Regions from separate parts of the Streptomyces sp. NPDC027185 genome, predicted to be linked through region 2. Evidence: riboswitches for the same ligand, from Rfam matches in the RefSeq annotation. Region 2 holds a riboswitch; the other holds the start of a gene.
What was found. A riboswitch is a leader RNA that binds a small molecule or an ion and turns the genes downstream of it on or off. The one in region 2 is predicted to bind S-adenosylmethionine.
Positions count from the first base shown of each region.

Region 1: it holds a riboswitch for S-adenosylmethionine, as region 2 does, so the genes downstream of both, thrC (threonine synthase) here and ACZ4M8_RS01380 (aminotransferase class V-fold PLP-dependent enzyme) in region 2, are expected to answer to the same signal.

Region 1 covers NZ_JBVHRF010000002.1:1,071,685-1,076,094, reverse strand. Annotated here, with positions in the region: gene ACZ4M8_RS09845 (alpha,alpha-trehalose-phosphate synthase (UDP-forming)) at 1-775, opposite strand, end outside; gene ACZ4M8_RS09840 (glucosyl-3-phosphoglycerate synthase) at 884-1,849, opposite strand; SAM riboswitch class I at 2,021-2,169, shown strand; gene thrC (threonine synthase) at 2,187-3,479, shown strand; gene ACZ4M8_RS09830 (MoaD/ThiS family protein) at 3,593-3,871, shown strand; gene ACZ4M8_RS09825 (cold-shock protein) at 4,361-4,410, shown strand, end outside.
Region 2 covers NZ_JBVHRF010000001.1:321,065-325,474, forward strand. Annotated here, with positions in the region: gene ACZ4M8_RS01380 (aminotransferase class V-fold PLP-dependent enzyme) at 850-2,223, opposite strand; SAM riboswitch class IV at 2,429-2,546, opposite strand; gene trpD (anthranilate phosphoribosyltransferase) at 2,712-3,776, opposite strand; gene qcrB (cytochrome bc1 complex cytochrome b subunit) at 3,916-4,410, opposite strand, start outside.

The DNA of each region.
Region 1 (4,410 bases), on a different contig from region 2:
CGATGTGCGGCGCCTCGCCGTCCGAATGGTGGACGGCGCACCGCGCCCGAAGGGTGTCCGTGCAGCACGCCACGAACGCCGCCGCCCACCGCCGGGTCAGAAAACCCGCGCGGTCGGCGCCGAGCATGCCCCACATCAGCCGCTCCCGGATGTCGTCGGGCAGCAGCGCGAAGTACTCCGGCGGCGCCCACGGGGTGTGCGAGAAGTGCCCGATCCGCAGGTCGGGGCGGCGCTCGCGCAGCATCCCCGGGGCCAGCGCCAGGTGGTAGTCCTGGATCAGCACCGCGGCGCCCGGCGCCGCCGCCCGGTCCAGCGCCTCGGCGAACGCCGCGTTGTACGCCTCGTACGCCGCCCATTCCGCCCGGAAACCCGAGTCGAACGACGGCTCCAGCGGCGTCTGGTAGAGCATGTGGTGGACGAACCAGAGCACCGAATTGGCGATGCCGTTGTAGGCGGCGGTGTGCACCTCCGCCGGGATGTCCAGCATCCGTACGCGCTGCCCGCCGGTGTCGGCCACCGGAAGCTCACCGTCCACCCGCCGTACGGCCTCCCGGTCACCGTCGCCGAGCGCCGCGCACACCCACACCGCGTCCGCCTCCGGCCCGATCGCCGACAGCCCGGAGACCAGCCCGCCGCCGCCCCGCCGCGCACTCAGCGCACCGTCCGCGCCGAGGGTGTACGAGACCGGGCCGCGGTTGGACGCGACGAGCACCCCGGCGCCGCGCACCGCGGCGGGCGTCCGGGCAGAGGCGGTACCGCTGTGTTCGGAGGCCATGCCGCGACCCTAGCCCGCACCGGAACGGCGCACACGTACGAATGAGGCCAAGGGAGGGACGCCCCGGACGGGCCGTCGCCCCGCCGGGCGAGCCCGCCCCGGCTTCTCTCAGGCCGCCCGGCTCGCCGCGTACTCCGGGACCTCGGCCATCGGGGGCCGCTCCTCCGTGTCGACATCGCTCGTCCGGGGGACGAATCCGTTCTCGCCGCGCACGAACTGCGTCAGCTTGGGTCGCACCAAGTGGCCCCGGGCGAGCCGGAGTTGAGCGGTGCGGTAGATCGCCGCGGCCATCCGGCCCAGCGCCTGACCGTCCTGGTGGCGGTGTTTGCGCACCCCGACGTCCACCTGGGCCAGCGCGTCCAGACCGACCGTGTGCAACGCGTCGACCAGCAGCCCCAGCTCGACGCCGTACCCGACGGGGAACGGCAGCCGCTCCAGCAGCGACCGCCGCGCCGCGTACTCACCGCCCAGCGGCTGTACGAAACCGGCCAGCTGCGGCCAGTGGAGATTGAGCAACGGGCGGGCGACCAGTTCGGTGACCCGGCCGCCCTGCCCGGGGCCGCCGCCGGGCGCGCCGCCGGTCTCCAGCGGCCGGTCGTACATCGCCTTGACGAACTGCACGTCCGGGTCGGTCAGCAGCGGTCCGACGATCCCGGAGACGAACGCCGGGGAGAACTCCCGCAGGTCGGCGTCGACGAAGCAGACGATGTCACCGCGGGTGACGAGCAGCGACCGCCACAGCACCTCACCCTTGCCGGGCACCGCCGGCAGCCGCGGCAGTACATCGTCCCGCGCCACCACCCGCGCCCCGGCAGCGGCCGCCACCTCGGCGGTCCGGTCGGTGGACCCGGAGTCGAGGACCACCAGCTCGTCGATGAGCGGTACCTCCTCGGTCATCAGGGCGGCGCGGATGGCCGCGACGATCGTGCCGACCGTCGCCTCCTCGTCGAGTGCGGGCAGTACGACGCTGACCGTGCGGCCGCTGAGCCGTTTGGCCTCCAGCAGCTGCGGCAGCGGCCGGTCGGCAGCGGACCAGGAGCGGCGCCCCAGCCAGCGCTCCACCTCTTCCAGCACGTCTTCAGACTCCTCGGTGCGCGCCGTCTCGGCGGCGCATGTGATCCATCTCGCGGTTCGGACGGCTGGCTCTCGTGTCAGTGCCGTCGGTTACAGTCTTGAACAACGCGGATGACCGCCGCATGCCGGGGTCACCGCACCACAAACGCCTGGGATTTCCCAGCGCCATACCGCTCATCCAGAGGGGCAGAGGGATACGGCCCGTTGAAGCCCCGGCAACCCTCCAGCCGGTCTCGACCGCATCACGCGGCGCGAGGCTCCCGGCTAGGGAAGGTGCCAAATCCGTCTCGCGGCGAGATGCGTCGCGAGGAAGATGAGGAGAAAGGGCCTCGCCTCCATGGCTGCGCAAACTGTCGAAGTTACCGAAAACGCCTCCGCCGTCACTCTCGGTCCCGCCGTCGCTCTCTCCTGTCGCGAATGCGGTGAGCGTTTCCCGCTCGGCCCGATCTTCGCCTGTGCGACCTGTTTCGGTCCGCTGGAAGTGGCGTACGAGCTGCCGAGCGGTGACCCGGAAGCGCTGAAGAAGCAGATCGAGGCCGGTCCGAACAACATCTGGCGGTACGCACCGCTGCTGCCCGTCCCCGCGGACGTGGCCGAGAAGCCCAGCCTCAACCCCGGCTTCACCAAGCTGGTCAAGGCCGACAACCTCGCCCGTGAGCTGGGCGTCACCGGCGGCCTCTACGTCAAGGACGACTCCGGCAACCCGACGCACTCCTTCAAGGACCGGGTCGTCGCCATCGCCGTCGAGGCGGCCCGCGCCTTCGGCTTCACCACCCTCTCCTGCTCCTCGACGGGCAACCTCGCCGGTGCCGTCGGCGCCGCCGCCCGCCGCGCCGGCTTCCGCTCCTGCGTCTTCATCCCGCACGACCTGGAGGCCGGAAAGGTCGTCATGGCCGCGGTCTACGGTGGCGACCTCGTCGGCATCGAGGGCAACTACGACGATGTGAACCGCTTCTGCTCCGAGCTGATCGGCGACCCGCTCGGCGAGGGCTGGGGCTTCGTCAACGTCAACCTCCGCCCCTACTACGGCGAGGGCTCCAAGACGCTGGCGTACGAGATCTGCGAGCAGCTCGGCTGGAAGCTGCCGGACCAGATCGTCATCCCGGTGGCCTCCGGCTCCCAGCTCACCAAGATCGACAAGGGGCTGAAGGAGCTGATCGCCCTCGGCCTCGTCGAGGACAAGCCCTACAAGATCTACGGTGCCCAGGCGGAGGGCTGCTCCCCGGTGTCGACGGCGTTCAAGGCGGGCCACGACGTGGTCCGCCCGCAGAAGCCCGACACCATCGCCAAGTCCCTGGCGATCGGCAACCCGGCCGACGGGCCGTACGTCCTCGACATCGCACGCCGGACGGGCGGCGCGGTGGAGGATGTCGACGACGAGCAGGTCGTGGACGCGATCAAGCTGCTGGCGCGGACGGAGGGGATCTTCGCGGAGACCGCGGGCGGGGTGACCGTCGGCGTGACCCGCAAGCTCCTCGAAGCGGGCCTGCTCGACCCGTCCCTGACCACCGTCATCCTCAACACCGGCGACGGCCTCAAGACGCTTGACGCCGTCGCCCCGACCACCGGCCCCACGGCCACCATCCGCCCGAGCCTGGACGCGTTCCGCTCGGCCGGTCTGGCCGGCTGACTCCCGGTCGCCCCGGCCGGTAGCCGGCCGATCCGGTCCGTCCGCCGCCCGCCCCGTCCGGGCGCGGCGGGCGGCCTCGCAGACGTATCCGCAGTCGTTGGAAGGCAGAACCCATGAGCGTCAAGGTCCGCATCCCCACCATCCTCCGCACGTACACCGGCGGCGCCTCCGAGGTCACCGCCGAGGGCGCGACGCTGTCCGAGGTCATCACCGATCTGGAGAAGAACCACCAGGGCATCGCCGCCCGGGTGCTGGACGACGCGGGCAAGCTGCGGCGCTTCGTGAACGTCTACGTCAACGACGACGACGTCCGCTTCGAGCAGGGCCTGGAGACCCCGACGCCGGACGGCGCGGGCATCTCGATCATCCCGGCGGTGGCCGGCGGCTGCTGACGCCGGGCCGGGGGCGGGGAGCCGCCACCCTGGTGGCGAATGGTTTTCGCCATTCCTTTCTCTTACTGGCCGATAATCGCTCCGTTCGGATATCCGGACGGAGCGATTCCGCGTTGTGAAACAGTCCTGCAAAACGCGATACCATTTCGCGGATCCCCTTCTTCTGCTCGTCGAGCACGGTGCGGCGGCCTTCTCAGTGCCCCGGGATCGCGATGAGTTGTGTGCAAAGTGTGTGCGGTGTTTGCGTCTCAAGTGCCTTTTGTCCGGCCCGAGTTGCCCGGGAATATTGCCAGTTCTGGGCATATCGCCACTTCTCGCGCCGTCAGAATTCTCGTCCGATTGACCTGTTGCGCTGGGCGTCGGTGCGGATACATTCGGCGGCGGTCGACGCGTTCCGGCGCACACCCCACGGGCCATTCGCGGGGTGAGGTCTGACCCGGGTCCGCGGAGTGCGGTCCTGCGCAAGGGCCAGTAATAGGGGAGTTAGGCATGGCTCAGGGCACCGTCAAGTGGTTCAACGCGGAGAAGGGGTACGGCTT
Region 2 (4,410 bases):
CTGGGTCTTTCGGCTTTCCCGCCGTGATGGTTGCGGCTGTGGCGGGCTCTGTCTTTTTTCGTCTTTTCCGCCGTGGTGGTTGAGTGCCGTTGCGCCTGCGGCGGGCGTGGGTTGTCGGGAGCGGGGGCCCTCCTGCGGACTTCGTCCTCCGGAGGGCCCCCTCCCGTGGGTGGGTGGTGAGGGGCCGGTGGGGGTGCGCCGCCGTTGTCGGCTTGCCCGGTCGTTCGGTCTGCTGGGTGCGCCGCCGTTGTCGGTCTGTCCCGTCATTCGGTTCGTCGGGGCGTGCCGCCGTTCCTGTCTTCAGCAGCCAGGTGTCGCGGCTCAGGTGGGCCGGCTCGGCCAGGGTGACTCAGGTGGGCAGGCCGGCTGGGCCACCGGTCTCGCCCCCGCCGGACGCAGGTGTTGAGGCGTGCCCACTCCAGGCGGCACCGTCCCCCACGGCCCCGACCACTGTCTTTCCCCGCCCACCCACGGAAGGGGACGGGCCGCAGGACGGAGTCCGGAGGTCCGGCACCGCAGCCGAAGAGCCTCGCGCAGCGACAACGCCCGCCGCAGGCGCGACGAAGGGAGAGCGGGCGACGGCCCGCAGTACGCGGCGCCCCGCCCGCCGCGCGCGCGACGTCACGGAGAGAGGGCGGCCCGACAACCGCACCACTCGCCACAGTCCGCGCCGCACGGCGAACCCGCACCGTACGAGCAGAAACCGTACGGCCAGAAAAGGCACAGCCGGCCCCGCCGGAAGGTCACGCGCACCAACCGCCCCCGCGCAAGCGGAAAGACCGGGCCCGACCGGGCATTCCTGTCGGAACAGGCCCCGCGCACGTGCCTCCCGCCGGAAGAACCCGCGGCCTAGGCCGCGTACGGCACGCACCGGCCCTCCTCCGTGCGGTAGCTCCACCGGGCGCCGTCCGTGACGAGTTCCTTGACGGCGCGGAGGAAACGGTCGATGTGCTCGTCGGGCGTGCCGGCGCCGAAGCTGACGCGGATCGCGTTGAGGGAGCGCTCGCCGGGGGCCGTGTCGGGGGCGCCGCACTCGCCGGGCTCGTCGGGGGCGCCGCCCAGCAGCGTACGGACCAGCGGGTGGGCGCAGAACAGGCCGTCGCGGACGCCGATGCCGTACTCGGCGGAGAGCGCCGCGGCGAAGTGCGAGCTGTTCCAGCCGTCGACGACGAACGACAGCACGCCGACGCGGGGGGCGTCGTCGCCGAAGAGCGAGAGGATCCGGACGGCGGGGACGTCCGCGAGGCCGGTGCGGACGCGGGCGATCAGTTCCTGCTCGCGGGCGACGAGGGTGTCGAAACCGGCCTCGGTGAGGGCCTGGCAGGCGGACGCGATGGCGTAGGCGCCGATGACGTTGGGCGAACCGGCCTCGTGGCGGGCGGCGGTGGTGTGCCAGGCGACGTCGACGCCGCCGTCGGGGCGCCGTGCGACGGTCCGGCTGGCGCCGCCGCCGGCCAGGTACGGGCCGGCCTCCTGAAGCCAGTCGGCGCGGCCGGCCAGCACACCGGAGCCGAACGGCGCGTACAGCTTGTGGCCGGAGAACGCGGCCCAGTCCACGTCGAGTCCGGCGAGGTCGACGGGGTGGTGCGGCGCCAGCTGCGCGGCGTCCAGCACGATCCGCGCACCGTGGGCGTGCGCCGCGGCGGCCAGTTCCTTGACCGGCCAGAGTTCACCGGTGACGTTGGACGCGCCGGTCACGCAGACCAGCGCCGGGCCGTAGGGGTCGCGGGCGGCGAGGGCCTTCTCCAGGATGTCGACGGCCTGCCGCGGGGTGCGGGGCGCGTCGAGGTAGGTGACCTCGACGCCGTCGCGCCGCTCCCACGGCAGCAGCGAGGCGTGGTGTTCGGTCTCGAAGACGAAGACGCGGGTGCCCGGCGGCAGCGCGGCGGCCAGCAGGTTGAGGGAGTCGGTGGTGGAGCGGGTGAAGATCACCTGGTCGTCGTCGCGGCAGCCGAGGAAGCCGGCGATGGTGGCGCGGGCGTTCTCGAAGAGGTCGGTGGAGAGCTGCGAGAGGTAGCCGGCGCCGCGGTGCACGCTGCCGTAGTACGGGGCGTAGGCGGCCACGTCGTCCCAGACCCGCTGGAGCGCCGGGGCGCTCGCCGCGTAGTCGAGGGCCGCGTAGTCGACCTCGCCGCCGGTGACCAACGGAACCAGGACATCTCGCCCCAGAACGTCCAGCGGGGCACAAACAGGGCGGTCGGTGGCAACGGTGGAGACAGACATGGCGAACTCCCGTGAGAGAAAGGCGAATTCACCGCGCGCGGGCATACGGATATCGCGGAAGGGCGCGGCGGAATCCGGCAGGAAAAGCAGCGGCGGAGCGCTGGAATTACTGAGAAGCGAAAAGCTGGAGAGGGGGCTTTACAGCCCTATCGCATTCGCTGGTTCACGGAAGTTCTCCCTCTGAGGACCAGGATCCCTGGCGAGGGATCCGCGCTTGCCGCAGACCTCGCTGCCTGCGGCCTGGTCATCACCCGGGGCACCCCGCCACGGAAGGAGGGTTGCCGGACAGCGGGCCGGGGCCTGTGTCGCTGTCACTCGTGACCTGCGCAGCATCATGCCATATGCATGGAACGGCGCAAGCCCGGTCCGATTACTGAGATCCATCGGACCGGGCTCAGCCGGAATTCCCCGTAACGGCCGTACGCCGCCCGGACGTTGCCGGCCGCTACGGGAAATCGGCAGCGAACCCCGCAACGGCCGTACGGCGCTCAGGCGTTGCTGGCCGCCGCCCAGCGCTCCAGCGCCCGCTTGGCCGCCCCGGAGTCGATGGACTCCGCGGCCCGCTCCATACCGGCCCGGATCTGCTCGGCCAGCGGCGCCGCGGTCGGCTCCAGCGCGGCGAGCGCCGCCGCGGAGTTCAGCAGCACCGCGTCCCGCACCGGCCCCTTCTCCCCGTCCAGCAGCCGCCGCGCCACCGAAGCGTTGTACGCGGCGTCGGCGCCGCGCAGCGCCTCCACCGGCACCAGCGGGATACCGACGTCCCGCGGGTCGAACGTCTCCTCGCGCACCTCGCCGTCCCGCACGGTCCACACCCGCGACGTCGCGGTCGTCGTCAGCTCGTCCAGACCGTCGTCACCGCGGAAGACCAGCGCGGACGAGCCGCGCTCGGCGAGCACCCCGGCGAGGATCGGCGCCATCCGCGCGTCCGCGACACCGGTCGCCTGGGCCTGGACCCGCGCGGGGTTGGTGAGCGGGCCCAGCACGTTGAAGGTGGTGCGGATGCCCAGTTGGCCGCGGGCGGCGGCGACGTGCCGCAGCGCCGGGTGGAAGGTCACCGCGAAGCAGAACGTGATGCCCGCCTCCTCGGCGACCTCCACCACCCGCCGCGGCGAGAGGTTCAGCCGGACGCCGAGCTGCTCCAGGACGTCGGAGGAGCCGCTCGCCGACGACGCGGCACGGTTGCCGTGCTTGACGACCTTCGCGCCCGTACCGGCCACCACGATCGAGGACATCGTGGAGATGTTGACGGTCTTGGCGCCGTCGCCGCCGGTGCCGACGATGTCCACACCGGGGCCCGGTACGTCGATCAGCCGGGCGTGCGCGTACATCGCGCGGACCAGCCCGGAGATCTCCGCGACGGTCTCGCCCTTGGCGCGCAGCGCCACCGCGAACCCGGCGATCTGCGCGTCGGTGGCCTCGCCCCGCATGATCCGGTCCATCGCCCAGGCGGTGTCGTCGGCGGTGAGGTCCCGGCCGCCGAGGAGGGCGTTCAGCACATCCGGCCAGGTGCGGGCCGCCACGCTGTCGCCGCCTGCCGGGGTCGCAACGTTCATGGTCCACACTCCTGATTCGTGCCTGCGTATGGAGGAACCCTATCGACCCGCGGAACGGCCGGAGGGCCCCGTCCGGTGTCCGGACGGGGCCCTCTGGGTGGCGTCTCACTACCGCCGTGTCCTCACGGCGGCTCGGTGATCAGTGGTGGCCGTGGCCGCTGCTGATCTCCTTGTACTCCTCGACGGTCGGCTTCGGGATGACGTTGTCCTCGCCGTAGTACGCCTTCGAGAGCTTGGCACGCAGCTTCTGCGACCGCGTGGCCTTGCGCTCGACGCCGTTCTCGTCGACCTCGGGCTCCAGCTGAAGCGGCGCGGGCTGCTCGTGCTGGGTGAGGACGTGCAGCTGCTCCTGGCTGAGCGGCTCGTGGACCTCGATGAACTCACCGTGCGGCAGCCGCTTGATGATGCCCGACTCGCGGCCGTGCAGCACCTTGTCCTTGTCGCGGCGCTGCAGACCCAGGCAGATCCGCTTCGTCGCGATGAACGCCAGCACCGGGCCGACGAAGAACGCGATCCGCACGAACCAGGTGATCGAGTTGATCGACAGGTGGAAGTGGGTCGCCCACAGGTCGTTACCGCCACCGATCAGCATCACGAAGTACGCGACCAGCCAGGCCACACCGAAACCGGTACG